DNA from 3 places in the Pantoea sp. XAF26B01_ASV70 genome. Region 1 is predicted to be linked to each of the others. Evidence: predicted binding sites of a transcription regulator. Region 1 holds the regulator's gene; each other region holds the start of a gene.
The links. The regulator LexA, encoded in region 1, represses DNA repair genes until DNA is damaged. The targets are predictions, from matches to a motif close to TNCTGTATGTACATACAGNA.
Positions count from the first base shown of each region.

Region 2: a site for LexA is predicted at 2,911-2,930, ahead of uvrB (excinuclease ABC subunit UvrB). Genes of this name have one in related genera too.
Region 3: a site for LexA is predicted at 3,117-3,136, ahead of ACX8ZY_RS08410 (DinI-like family protein). Genes of this name have one in related genera too.

Region 1 is NZ_CM137251.1:3,896,369-3,901,156, reverse strand. It holds gene plsB (glycerol-3-phosphate 1-O-acyltransferase PlsB) at 1-1,029, opposite strand, end outside; gene ACX8ZY_RS18450 (diacylglycerol kinase) at 1,158-1,526, shown strand; gene lexA (transcriptional repressor LexA) at 1,632-2,246, shown strand; gene dinF (MATE family efflux transporter DinF) at 2,347-3,669, shown strand; gene ACX8ZY_RS18435 (CsbD family protein) at 3,837-4,049, shown strand; gene zur (zinc uptake transcriptional repressor Zur) at 4,123-4,644, opposite strand.
Region 2 is NZ_CM137251.1:2,990,158-2,994,945, forward strand. It holds gene ACX8ZY_RS14060 (gluconeogenesis factor YvcK family protein) at 1-829, shown strand, start outside; gene uvrB (excinuclease ABC subunit UvrB) at 813-2,834, opposite strand; gene ACX8ZY_RS14070 (ABC transporter ATP-binding protein) at 3,728-4,450, shown strand; gene bioD (dethiobiotin synthase) at 4,597-4,788, opposite strand, start outside.
Region 3 is NZ_CM137251.1:1,803,175-1,807,962, forward strand. It holds gene ACX8ZY_RS08375 (glycosyltransferase family 17 protein) at 1-29, shown strand, start outside; gene ACX8ZY_RS08380 (hypothetical protein) at 68-268, opposite strand; gene ACX8ZY_RS08385 (hypothetical protein) at 588-836, shown strand; gene ACX8ZY_RS08390 (helix-turn-helix domain-containing protein) at 902-1,534, opposite strand; gene ACX8ZY_RS08395 (hypothetical protein) at 1,671-2,054, shown strand; gene ACX8ZY_RS08400 (hypothetical protein) at 2,041-2,382, shown strand; gene ACX8ZY_RS08405 (hypothetical protein) at 2,534-2,800, shown strand; gene ACX8ZY_RS08410 (DinI-like family protein) at 2,839-3,078, opposite strand; gene iraP (anti-adapter protein IraP) at 3,253-3,552, shown strand; gene ACX8ZY_RS08420 (DUF6388 family protein) at 3,755-4,078, opposite strand; gene yedD (lipoprotein YedD) at 4,333-4,788, shown strand, end outside.

The sequences.
Region 1 (4,788 bases):
CGGGCCGGCTGGCCAGAAGTTGAGATTGATCCCGGCTGCGATGTGCGGCGGCACCAGTCCCTGATGATAGAGCACATAGGAGAGCAGCAGATAATCCATGTGGCTGCGATGGCACGGCACATAGACAATCTCGTGGCCATCCTGCGCCAGCTGGCGGACTTTTTCGCCGCCATTGACGTTGATGCCCTGATAGAGCCGACTCCAGAGCCAGCCCATCACGCGGTCAGTTACGCGGATGGCTTCATAGGAGAAGTTTGCCGCAATCTCCTCCATCATTTCGACGGCGTTCTGCTGCGCTTTCTCATGGGAGATTTTTTTGCTGCGAGCTTCATCTTCTACTGCTTTTTCAATCGCTTTGGATTGCAGCAGACGAGTAAACAGATCCTGACGCGCCGGCAAGCGCGGGCCAATCGCCGCCAGCCGCTGGCGGGCAAAATGAATGCGCGCCACACGAGCCAGCTTCTGGGCGATCGACTGATCCGTACCGTGTTCAGTTGCCATGCGGCGCAGCGACACCGTCGGCGAGAAGCGGACAAAACTGTCGCGCCCGTGCCAGATCACCGCAAAAAACTTCTGCACCCCGTTCAGCACCCGCAGGTGTGGCGTTGCTTCGCCCTGGACTTCACGTCCTGGTGCGCGGCCAAACATCACCGTGACCGGCAGCATCTGAATATCCAGCTTAGGGTTATTGCGATGCAGGTCCAGGTAATCGTGAAAAATTTTCACGGATTCAACGCTGGGCACAAAATAGGGGAAGACGCGAGGGCCATTGTGGATAAAGACGTGGCGCGGCAGCAGAGAACCATCAATCTCCAGCGGAGTGAGCGGGTCGGGCAGATGATGCCGCAGACACTGTGCGCGTAAAGTCAGTAAGTCGGCCTTCGAATCGTAAGGCAAAACATACATAATAGGTCGGGTCGGATCCAGACCATGTTCAGACACGGGATCGGCCGGAATGGCCTTACTTTTTACCAAAAACGACAGTGGTAAATTAAGCAGTTTGTAATAGAGTTTACGCCAACCTGACATAGACAACATGAAGCCTCTTGTTAGCAAAGCGCCGCAAGCATACCAGAAAGCGCAGCGAAGATCTGTGGTGGTGCCAATTGCACGCAGCCCAGACATTGACGTCAATCCGATGAAAGGGTTCCCACATCATGGCAAATAATGCCACCGGACTTATCAGAATAGTAAAAGCTGCAGGTTACTCATGGCAGGGACTGCGTGCCGCCTGGCAACATGAAGCGGCGTTTCGGCAGGAAGCGCTGGCTGCGCTGGCCGCTATTGTTATTGCGTGCTGGCTGGATGTCGATGTGGTCTCCCGCATCCTCATGATTGGGGCGGTGGTGCTGGTGGTCATTGTTGAAATCCTCAATAGCGCCATTGAAGCAGTGGTCGACCGCATCGGTCAGGAGCATCATCCGCTGGCGGGCCGGGCAAAAGACATGGGCTCGGCGGCGGTGCTGATCAGCATCTTACTGGCACTCTTCGTCTGGATCGCGCTGCTCTGGACACATTTGCGATAAGCCTTCCATAACGCGTCTGAGGGCGCGTTTTCCCTGACAATCGGTTTCCATTTCACCAATACCTGTATATACTCACAGCGACTGTATAAACAACCAGGGGGCGGGATGAAAGCATTAACCAGCAGGCAGCAGCAGGTCTATGACCTGATTCGCGACCATATTTCTTCAACGGGCATGCCGCCTACGCGTGCCGAGATCGCCGCGCAGCTGGGCTTCCGTTCGCCGAACGCGGCAGAAGAGCATCTGAAAGCGCTGGCGCGCAAAGGCGTCATCGAGATCGTTTCCGGTGCATCGCGCGGCATTCGACTGTTAATGGAAGAAGAAGCCTCAGAAGGGCTACCGCTGATTGGCCGGGTTGCTGCCGGTGAGCCGATCATGGCGCAGGAACATATCGAAACCCACTACAAGGTCGATCCGGGCCTGTTTAAGCCGTCTGCTGACTTCCTGCTGCGCGTCAGCGGAATGTCGATGAAAGATATCGGGATTATGGATGGCGACCTGCTCGCGGTGCATAAAACCCAGGATGTGCGTAACGGCCAGGTTGTGGTTGCCCGCATTGATGATGAAGTCACCGTTAAGCGCTGGAAAAAGCAGGGTGCTATCGTGCATCTGCTGCCGGAAAACAGCGATTTTGACCCGATTGTTGTCGATACCCGTGCGCAGTCACTGACCATAGAAGGTCTGGCTGTTGGCGTGGTGCGCAACGGTGAGTGGCTCTGATTCTTCTGCCAGCGTGCATTCGCCTTCTCTGATGCTATTCTGTCTGCCCTAATTTTGTCGCTGCCTCTTTTGCGCAGCGACACTGAGCACGGAACGGCGAATGCGCTTTATTACGGCAACCGATAAAAATCTCTGGCGGCTTGCGCTGCCGATGATCCTTTCAAATATCACCGTTCCCTTACTTGGAGTGGTCGATACTGCAGTAATTGGTCATCTCGACAGCCCTGTCTATCTTGGCGGGGTTGCGGTCGGGACTACAGTGACCAGCTTCCTCTTTATGCTGCTGCTTTTCCTTCGAATGAGTACCACTGGCCTTACGGCGCAGGCATTTGGCGCGGGCGATAAAATGGCGCTGGCACGCGCGCTGACTCAGCCGCTGATCATTGCGCTGCTGGCGGGCGTACTGTTCATCGCTTTGCGTTATCCGATTATTCAGCTGTCGACCCATCTGGTTGGCGGCAATCCCGATGTACTCGAACAGGCGGCACTGTTTATTCAGATTCGCTGGCTCAGTGCGCCTGCCACGCTGGCAAACCTGGTCATTCTGGGCTGGCTGCTGGGCGTGCAGTATGCACGCGCGCCGGTGATCCTGCTGGTGGTGGGCAACCTGGTTAACATCGTGCTCGATCTCTGGCTGGTGATGGGGCTGCACTGGGGTGTCGCGGGGGCGGCAACCGCCACGGCGCTGGCGGAATACATTACGCTGGGTGTCGGCAGCATCATGGTCTGGCGGGTGTTAAAACTGCGCGGAATTACGCTTAGCCTGCTGAAGCAGAGCTGGCGCGGTGACAGCGGCCGGCTGCTGCGACTGAACCGGGATATCATGCTGCGCTCTCTGATGCTGCAGCTCTGTTTCGCCTCGCTGACCGTACTGGGTGCCCGGCTGGGTCCGGATGTGGTGGCGGTTAACGCAGTATTACTGATGTTCATCACTTTTACGGCTTACGCGCTGGATGGCTTTGCCTATGCGGTTGAAGCTTTTGCGGGTGAGGCGCATGGTGCAAAAGATGGCAGCAAACTCCTGCGCGTCTGGCACTCTGCCTGTCGGCAGGCGGTGGTGGTGGCGCTGTTCTTCTCGCTGATCTATGCCATTTTTGGCCCGCAAATCGTTACCCTGCTGACCTCTCTTCAGTCACTCCAGCAGACAGCGGACCGCTATCTGGTCTGGCAGATGATTATGCCGCTGATCGGTGTCTGGTGTTATCTGCTGGATGGCATGTTCATCGGGGCGACGCGCGGGCGCGAGATGCGTAACAGCATGGTAGTTGCCGCAGCCGGCTATTTTCTGACGCTGCTTAGCGTACCGGTGCTGGGTAACCATGGTCTTTGGCTGGCAGTCACGGTTTTCCTGGCGCTGCGAGGCCTGTCGCTGTGGCTCATCTGGCGTAAGCACTGGCGTCAGAACAGCTGGTTTGATGCCTGAGTCAGCCGTGGCTGCACGCAAGCCGATACGGATTATTCTGTATTATTCCACGGTTAAGAAATTGGCTACTACAATTAACTCTATGCAGCGCAGTTAACCAGCGCTTTGTATCGTTATTTTGTTAAGTAGCAAGATAATCATTAAAACCCGAGGATTGGAGGTCTGCCATGAATAAAGACGAAGCAAGCGGCAACTGGAAGCAGTTCAAAGGCAAAATGAAAGAGAAATGGGGCAAGCTGACCGACGATGATATGCAGGTTATCGAAGGTAAACGCGATCAGCTGGTCGGTAAAATCCAGGAGCGTTACGGCTCTACCAAAGATGAAGCCGAGCGCGAAGTAAGCGACTGGGAAGGTCAGAACAAAGATCACCGCTGGTAATCAGACAATAGCTTGATAATCAGCTGAATGTGTTCCGGTGGGCCCTCACCGGAACCGCACAAGGATGTGCCGATTACCCGCGTTTCCCCCGCTTTTTACCCTCATCCTGATGGTCATGCTCGCAGCTTTCATGGTGCGTACAGGCTTCAACCGCAGCACAATTTTCACATAAACCATGCGCTTCAATCACGCTATGGCGTAATGCAAACTGCGCTTCACCTGCCAGACCAGCAATAATCTTCTCTACGCCCTGCGCCTGCTTCTCTGTAACGGCGGCACAGCGGTCACAGACCAGCATCACCGATGTATGTGCTGGTGCCTCAAAATGGTGACACATGACGTAGCTGTTGTTGGATTCCACCCGATGAATGAAACCCTGCTCCAGCAGGAAATCGAGCGCCCGGTAAACCGTGGGTGGCTTGGCCTGTGGCTCGCTGACCCGGAGTTGATCCAGCAGATCGTAGGCGCTGATCGAGCCAGGCTGCTCGGCCATCAGGCGCAACACTTCAGCACGCTGCGAAGTCAGACGCACACCGCGCTGCAGGCACATCTTTTCGGCCTGAATCAAAATTTGCTGCGACGTCATGTTTGTCATGAAAATTCTCCGCTGGATAAGTGATGTTATTTTATCACACATAGTTTCGCGGCGCTGAGGTTGGTTTTCGTCTGAAAAAACAGCATCATTTGCCTGATAAAGCAGCATATTCAGAATTTAAGCCGTCTTCTATCTCAAATCTGA
Region 2 (4,788 bases), 910 kb from region 1:
GCGTCTCACCGGCATCGTCACCACCACCGACAACGGCGGATCAACCGGCCGTATTCGTCGCTCAGAAGGCGGCATCGCCTGGGGCGATATGCGTAACTGCCTTAACCAGCTGATTGCAGAACCCAGCGTCGCCTCGGCGATGTTTGAGTACCGTTTTGCCGGTAATGGCGAACTGGCCGGACACAACCTGGGTAATCTGATGCTGCGGGCGCTGGATCATCTCAGCGTTCGTCCGCTGGAAGCGATCAACATTATCCGTAACCTGCTGAAGGTCGACGCCTTTTTAATCCCGATGTCGGAGCAGCCGGTGGATCTGGTGGCGATGGATGTTGAAGGCAACATGGTTTATGGCGAAACCGCAATTGACGAGATGAAGCAGCCGCCGCAGGAGCTGATGCTGCATCCCAACGTCCAGCCAACGCGGGAAGCGCTGCAGGCGGTTGGTGAAGCGGATCTGATCCTGATTGGACCCGGCAGCTTTTACACCAGTCTGATGCCGATTCTGCTGATGGAAGAGATGGCGCAGGCCTTGCGTCGCACGCCTGCCACTATGGTGTTTATCGGCAATCTGGGCCGCGAGCTGAGTCCTGCCGCCGCCAGTCTCTCAGTGGCTGATAAGCTGCAGATGATGGAGCGTTATATCGGCAAGCGGGTGATTGATGCGCTGGTCGTCAGCCCGGCGGTGGACACCCGTGGCATTGAAAACCGGCTGATTGTCCGTGAACCGCTGGAGGCCGCCGATATCCAATATCGTCACGACCGCCAGCTGTTACGGGTGGCACTGGAACATGCCATTCAGGGCTTTAACGGCGCTACGAGGCCGCAATAAACAGCGTTCGCAGTTCATGCAGCTGATCGCGTACGTTGGCCGCCTGTTCGAACTCCAGGTTCTGAGCATGCTGCTGCATCTGCCCTTCCAGTTCGTGGATCTTCTTCTGAAGAGCCTGCGGCGTTAACAGCTGGAAATCGGCCAGCGCCTGGGCTTCGCCAGGACGGGCGGGTTTCGCTTTGCCGCGGGTTTTCACCACATTTTTGCCCAGTTCCAGAATATCGGTGATCTTCTTATTCAGGCCCTGCGGCACGATGCCATTCTCTTCGTTGTGCAGCTGCTGTTTCTCACGGCGGCGCTCGGTCTCTTCAATGGCGCGCGCCATCGACGGCGTGATTTTATCGCCATAGAGAATCGCCTTACCGTTGATGTTACGCGCCGCACGGCCAATGGTCTGAATCAGCGAGCGTTCGGAGCGCAGGAAGCCCTCTTTATCCGCATCGAGAATCGCCACCAGCGACACTTCCGGCATATCCAGCCCCTCACGCAGTAAGTTAATGCCCACCAGCACATCAAACTCGCCCAGACGTAAGTCGCGGATAATCTCCATACGCTCTACCGTGTCGATATCGGAGTGCAGATAACGCACCTTCTCACCATGCTCAGACAGATATTCGGTGAGGTCTTCCGCCATGCGTTTGGTCAGCACCGTCACCAGTACACGTTCGTTGATCGCCACGCGCTGACGGATTTCTGACAGCAGATCGTCGACCTGGGTACCGACCGGACGCACTTCGATGATCGGATCCAGCAGACCGGTAGGACGCACCACCTGATCGATCACTTCGTCGCCCGACTTTTCCAGCTCATATTTGCCCGGCGTCGCCGAAACATAGATGGTCTGCGGGGCCAGCGCCTCAAACTCTTCAAACTTCATCGGACGGTTATCCAGCGCCGACGGCAGGCGGAAGCCGTACTCCACCAGCGTCTCTTTACGCGCCCGGTCGCCTTTGTACATGCCGCCAATCTGCGGAATGGTCACGTGCGACTCATCCACCACCAGCAGGCCATCGGCGGGCAGATAGTCAAACAGCGTCGGCGGCGCTTCGCCCGGTCCGCGTGCGGAGAGGTAGCGTGAGTAGTTCTCAATGCCAGAGCAGTAACCCAGCTCACTCATCATCTCCAGGTCAAACTGGGTACGCTGGGTAATGCGCTGCTCTTCCAGCAGCTTATTGTTCTCCAGCAGCACCCGGCGGCGGTCCGCCAGCTCAACTTTGATATCTTCCATCGCCTGCAGAATACGCTCACGCGGCGTGACGTAGTGCGTCTTGGGGTAGATGGTAAAGCGCGGCACGACCGAATCGATCTGGCCGGTCAGCGGGTCAAACAGCGACAGACGCTCAACCTCTTCATCAAACAGCTCGACGCGCAGCGCAATATCGTCCGACTCCGCCGGGAAGATATCGATCACTTCGCCGCGCACCCGGAAGGTGCCGCGCTGGAACGCCTGGTCGTTGCGGGTGTACTGCAGCTCTGACAGACGGCGCAGAATACTGCGCTGATCGATAATCATGCCGCGGGTCAGGTGGAGCATCATTTTCAGATAGAGATCGGGATCGCCCAGACCGTAGATAGCCGAAACCGATGCCACCACAATGACATCGCGCCGTTCCAGCAGCGCCTTGGTGGCCGACAGACGCATCTGTTCGATATGTTCGTTCACCGACGCATCCTTTTCGATAAAGGTGTCGGAGCTCGGCACATAGGCTTCAGGCTGGTAGTAGTCGTAGTAAGAGACGAAAAACTCGACGGCGTTATCCGGGAAAAACTCTTTCATCTCGCCATAGAGCTGGGCGGCCAGCGTCTTGTTGGGCGCCAGCACCATGGTCGGACGGTTGAGGTCGGCAATCACGTTGGCGACGGTAAACGTTTTACCAGAGCCGGTTACGCCTAATAAGGTCTGATGGGCCAGTCCATCCTCCAGCCCCTCTTCCAGGCGACGTATCGCCTCAGGCTGGTCGCCCGAAGGTTTAAAGGCGGAGTTCAATTTAAAGGCTTTGCTCATGAATGCAGTTCCTGCTGGAGAAGTCGGCGGGCAGGCACTTATTTTACTCTGCTATGGTGATTTTGCCAGAAAATAATACTGGATATAAAAACAGTATTGATGCAATGTTAACGCCAGCAGGATGGCACCTGATGTCCCCGCAGGCTGGCAGCGTTATCGCTCAGCATGTTGCGCAATGTTATCCCCAGGCAGGGATCTGATTTAACATTTGTCAATAGAGTGTCACAAAATTACAGTACGGTTACCTGACAGATAATTCTCAGGCTTGTTTTTTGATAAACAACTGATTTTACTGATATAAGGCTATGAGGCCAGATTCTCGTCATTATGTTACCAGGCCGCGTATTTCCTCGCTTCCAACTGGTTTTCATTACCTAATGCACAAGGTTATCCACAGGAATGGTGGATAAGTGATGGCAGCCCCGACGCCATCAGCTGTGTATAATTTTTCCCTGCCTTCTCACTACCGTGAAAATAATTTTTTTTGCGTTAAATTTCGCGTCGCCTGCTGACGGATTATTCTGCAATTTTAATCTGTCACCGGGTGTCGTACGCAAATTTGCACGCCTCATACTAAGATTCTTAATCGGACTTCCTGCCACGTTACAGTACGTCTGCACCAGAAACAGCGCTCCAGGGCACTGCAAAAGTGCATGCGCGTGGTCACCGTGGGGAATTGATAAGTTTTTCTCACCTTTCATCCCTGATACGTGGCGCTGCAGCAGGAAACAGGGCCGTTTTTAGATCTGGCCTGGGAATTGCAGGAGTCAGTGGCGTCACCGCGCGAAACGCGCACTGTGCTGCAATGGCGAGGCTGCCGTTGCTGATGACTTGTTTGCCAGACGACAGAGCGCGGAAGCAATCAGGCTAACGATCGGGAAGGAGAGTGTCAGATGCTGAGTTTACGTTCGGTAAATCAATTTTACGGTCAAAACCATATTCTGTGGGATGTGGACCTGGATCTGTCGCCTGGCACCTGCACCGGCATTCTGGGCCGTCCTGGCATGGGTAAAACCACCCTGGTGAACTGCATCATGGGCAGATTGCCGATTAACAGCGGCTCTATCTCCTGGAAAGAGGATGGCTCGCCGCCGGAAGATCTGCTGCTGCAACCGGCTGAACAGCGGGCGCAGATGGGGATTGGCTATGTGCCGCAGGGCCGCCATATTTTTACCCAGATGAGCGTGGAAGATAATCTGCTGATTGCCCTGCTGGCGGGTGCCAGCCAGCGCGACCGCCATCGCGCCATTCCTGAAATGGTGTTCGACCTCTTCCCGGCGCTCTACTCACTGCGCCAGCAGCGCAGCGGCGATCTGCCGATCGATCAGCAGCAACAGCTGGCCCTGGCGCGCGCGCTGGTGCTGCAGCCCAAACTGCTGATTCTGGATGAGCCGACCGACGGGATGTCGCCGTGGCTGGAAGAGGAGATGGGCAATCTGATCCGTCGGCTTAACCTCGACTACGGACTGACCATCCTGCTGCTGGAGCAGCGCCTGTCGCTGATCCGTCGCGTGGCGGACTATTTCCTGCTGCTGCACCGCGGCCGCAATGTGGCGCAGGGCAGCATGGAACAGCTCGATGACCACACCGTCGATAAATGGCTGACGGTAGCCTGATATTCAGCGCCTGCCCCACTAGGCGTAAGTGTTGCAGGCAGGCTGGAGACGGAGCGCGCGGAACCACCGGAGCGTGTGCACAGCGCGTGAGGATGGTGAGCACTGCCCGGATTCAGCACGACAAATAAAATAGCCAGGCCAGGCGGTTACTCCGGCAGCGTCAGGTATTGACCACAGGATGCCTGCTGCGCCGCATCGGTGAGAAACGGGATGGTGCCCAGACAGGGCGCAGGCAGTCGATTTTTCAGGCTGGTGAGATACTCCTGATAGCGTTTACCCGGGGGTTCGACGGTGTTGGCGATCCAGCCCACCAGCGGCAGGCCGCTTGCCCGGACCGC
Region 3 (4,788 bases), 2.1 Mb from region 1:
ACCAGCTTGCCGATCTCATTAAATCTTAACGCTGACCAGCGCGCCCAGCGGGCGCGCCTCTCGCACATCAGCTTGCTTTGTAAGGATCTTTTTTGTCATCCTGGCTGTCATCATTTTTGCGCGGCACTTCGCCATGATCTTTCGGTGCATCAGTGGCGGGATGATCATCTTCCTCGTAAGCATTACCAGCGTTTGGCGCGGCTTCGGGCAGGCTTTTGCTGACATCACCTTCTTTCTTACGTTCTTCATTCGTATTGTGTTTAAACATAACTCTCTCCTTTTATTCCAGTCTCTTAAGTTTAGACCAGCACTGACATCCCGCATGCGCAGCGGATTAAAGAAGAAAAAAAAGCCCGCCAGCGGCGGGCTAATCGGAGTTTCTCTCATACTGAACACGTCATTTTTCGATGTTTGGGTGTGTACAGCAGGTTCATGCTAACCGGGAATCCCTGATGCAGTAATGGACAAACCTGTCATGTCGCTTGCGGCAGGTCACATTCCCGTCGATAAACAGATCGATAAATAAATTCGATTGAACGGATTAGCAAAAGGCATATAGTGTCCTGCGTTACCAGGAGATAGAAATTATGTTAAGAGACTATTTAAAGATTGAAGCTGAAGATCAGTTAATCGAACAACGCTCGCTGAGCCTGAAAAATCGTGGTCAGGAAGAGGTCACCGAATGGATTATTGTAAATAGCCAGGGAGTTAAAAAAGGCGGCGTAACCCTGTTCGATAAACTCAGTACCCGCCGCTCATGGCCCGTCAATTATCGCATTATGCAGACCGATCTGCAGGGCAAAGTGGTAGTAGATCAACTGACCGATGCCCTGTAACTGTCCGGTTATAAACTCAGCCACTGTTGTACGATGAAAAGTGAACCCGCGCACGGCGGGTTTTTTTATGGCTGGCGGTAGCGTCGCAGTTCCACCAGCGTACCAATCAGCTTCAGGCTGTCCCGGCTGGATTGCAGCTCAGGGAAGTTGATATTGACCGGTGCCAGTTCAAACTGCATGACGCCATTATCACTGCCGCGCTGACGCCAGGTGCGTAGCAGCACGACCTGTTGCTGCAATGCCAGCACGCAGTCGCCGGGCTGAGGTGACTGCGTGGGATCGATGATCACCACATCATTCCGCAGAATCGCGGGCGTCATCGCCTGTTCTTCCACCCGGAAGGCAAAGCTCTGCTGTGAAAGCGCCATGTCGTTGTGCATCAGCAGTTCATGCCGGACGGAACCGGCCTCGCTCAGCCATCGCGGCACGTCGCGCTGTGCAAGCAGTGGGATCTGGTGCAGACCACTCCAGGCGCTTTCGCTGAAAACAGGACCATCCCCATCTATCAGAAAAGCCGGTGCGCAGCCCAGCGCTTCAGCGAGCCGCAGCAGGTTCTCACCGCGCGGCAGCGTCTCCTCTTTTTCCCATTGCGAAATCGCCACATGGGACACTTTTACCTGTTGCGCCAATTGCTTCTGCGTTAACTGCAGCGATTTACGTCGGAGTCGGATGCGGTCACCCAGCGTTTCGTTTTTCATAAGCTTGACTTTTTGGTTGAGAGTGACTTAAGTATACTTAAGCCTGGTATTTAAGCAATCTTAAATTTCATGCGGGGGACGTGGCTAAGCAGCACGCAGTAAGTTCCAGAGACCTTACCGTACAAAGGGGTGTGGCATGGAAAGTAGTCTGATTACCAGTATGGGTGCGTTAGTTCTGGGTGGGGGGGCAGCAGCACTGTTCTGGAAACCGTTATTGGCGGGAATTGCGTCAATCGTAACCAGTAATCGAGCCGGCGGCGAAATTATTACCAGCTACAAAGAGCAGGTGGTGTTGCTGAAAGAGAGCAACCTGCTGATACGGGAGGAGAACGATGAATTACGCGAACGGCACGACAGGAATCTGCGGCGTATCTCGACACTCGAAACCGATCTTCGGTTAATCAAGAATGCGGTAGGGATTTTACTGGCAATGACCGAAACCGATCAGAACGATAAATTTCGTAATGAGATTGATCGGCTTATCTCAACTCTGGAGGATCGCAGTGATGGCCACGATTAATAGCACTAAGGCACCTATGTCTTACCGGCGCAAAGTTATCCTCGGCTGCGTATTGCTGAGCTGTTCGATGATTTGCATCCTGATGACGATCATTTTTCTCTACGTCAGTAACACCGCAAACAAGCGGGTCGAGGAGATTCGGGCGGATTACCGCTTAATTGCGGCGCGGCGTGATGACAGAGTGGAGCTGCTGACCGATCAGGTTGCAGCAATACAGCACAAGCTGGATGCAATACCGGATCGCATAGCCGACAAAACGGTCATAAAAGTCAAAGAGGTCGTCACTGAGAGTGAGGTGCCAGCCGTGAAATCCGGTCATAAACCATAACTTCCGATTATTCTTAATGCGGCTTCGCTATTATCGACTAGTTTTAAATATCCGGGCAACATTTTGTACCTGAATGCAGGCCCGCTGATTGGCCGGTTGATGAACCGCTAAGCCTACTCACTTTGGATAGATGACCAGAAGGAAATTTAGCATGAGCGATTCAACAGAAACCAAGACCAAAACTGAATATCTGCGTGACGTGACTTCTCAGCTAAAAGAGATGCGTCACTATGCTCAGACCAACACCGAAACCCTTTCCAGCCAATGGTTAGCGTTTGATGCGGGTGAGTATAAAGACAAGACCAACGCCGACCGAATCGATGCGTTGCTGAATAAGCAGGGTAAACTGCTGGAAGATCTGGATGCCGCGATTCAGGACATCGAGATTGAAGTTAATCACAGCGAGCAGGAGAGCTAAGTCATCTCCCGCTAACTGATGTGGTGGCCGTTAAGGGATTAATCGGCCACCAGCCACATTTCCGCTTCGTCGAACATCTCTTCAACAATCCGCGCAACCGTCGCTTTATCGTTTTTACTCAAATCAGTATCAATCGCGTTACGTTCCATGGGCTTGACCTTAACTTCAATGTCAGGAAACACCCGATGCACCCGCTTTTCCAGCTCCTCACGAATCATCTCGCGAGCACCCGGTAAACCGGCAACGTTGCGCTTGTCATAAATCAACTCAACAAACATGATGGCAATCCATTCAGGGCAAAATCGCTGACATATAATACTGTAAATAAAAACAGTAGCAAGGCAGCGCGCCTGATTTCGTGTAAATTTTTATCTCGCATAAACCTCAATCTTCGACTAGCAAAATGCGCACGCATCGCGACATAATGGCGGCTTACTTTTAGGAGGTCCGCGATGCGACAACTGGTAATTGATATTCTGCTAAAACTGGCAAAGATGGACGTCGATGCAAAAGAGTTGACGGCGCAGCTTGAAGCGCAGTCCCTGCTGGTTGCGGCGCTGCTGGTGCAGGCGAAACAGGACAACTCGCTGACTATTTCAGAAACGGTGCAGGATGCCATTGTTACCGCTTCGCAATCTTCGACCGAGTTTCTGCAGTCTGATGTGGATCTGCTGCTGACGCATATTAATCGTCTGCTGGCGGTAGCGAGTTATGTTGAAGTAAAGGGTAAAGCGACGGAAGGTGAAGGGTAGGGGCGGATAAAAAAATTCGCCTCTGGAGGTGGAATTTAGACAACACCTGCAGAGGCAGTGCATCAGCACTATTCGTTAAAGGACAATCACGACCTGAGTCGCACGCCGAAGTTATACACTTTCCCCCGGTTAGTACAACTTTATCTGCAGTGCCGGAACTGGTTGGAGGTGTTTGAAAAATGCAACTTCAACGCGGCCCTGATTAGAGCTCGTTTTTGATGCAAAACTCTTCCCAGCTCATCCCCAGTGACTCAGCATGAGATTTGAGATAAGTCTCGATAGCCTCAGCCGCCACCGCTTTATCCGGCTCAGCGAGCTGAATAGAAAAGATCATTCCATCCAGATTTTTCTGCCGCAAAAAGGCCGCATAGATGCGCTCGGCATGCCATTCGCGCAGCTGTCGCAGTGACAGGTTAGCTGCACGGGCGTCGCTCTCTGTTAATTCATCAAGTGCAGACTGAAAGTCGGGATGCGCGGTAAAAAACATCTCGCGCGCCTGGGCATAGTAGGCTTCTGGCGTTTTCATATTCATATTCCTGAAAGTCTGTTGCAGCGCGTCAGTGTAGCGGGTTGTCTTCCGCTTGTCAGGCGTGACAAAGGCGGGGCTTTGCATCAGTTCAGCCTCTGAACTTCCGGTCAAAAACCTGACCGTGAGCCTCGCTGCGGGTTAAATTCTGGCGCAATCAGGGTCTGCGTGGTGTTTGAACACCCAGATACCTTGCGCAACGCGGTGGAAAAATTATAACGTAGCCGCCATTGATGGGATCTTAGGGATTAAACATGAAAAAGTGGATGCTGATTGCCGCGCTGGCACTGAGTGGCTGTGCACAAATCAACGATTATGAAAATGCGGTGCAAACGCCGGCGCCCGCTGATCTGCAGGGAACCTGGCAAACCGTCGGTCCACAGAGCAGCCTGATCAGCGATAAGGCGATAGCCAGTGTGATCATCAATGCGGATGGCAGCACGCTGGACTGCCGTCAGTGGATGCGGGTGATTGCGAAGCCGGGCAAACTGACCCGGTTAAGCGGCGATTATGTCAACGTAACGCGTCAGGTGCGGGTGATGCCGCTGGTCGTGGAGAATGGCGAGCTGAGCTATGACAGGATGACTCTGCGTAAAGTGGCGCGTCCGACCGTTGAGTGTCAGCAGGCGCTGGAAGAAGTGGCGAAACAGCCGAAAGCCGCCGTGATTCAGAACATCGAACCGCAACTGCTGCGCACACCGATTACAGAA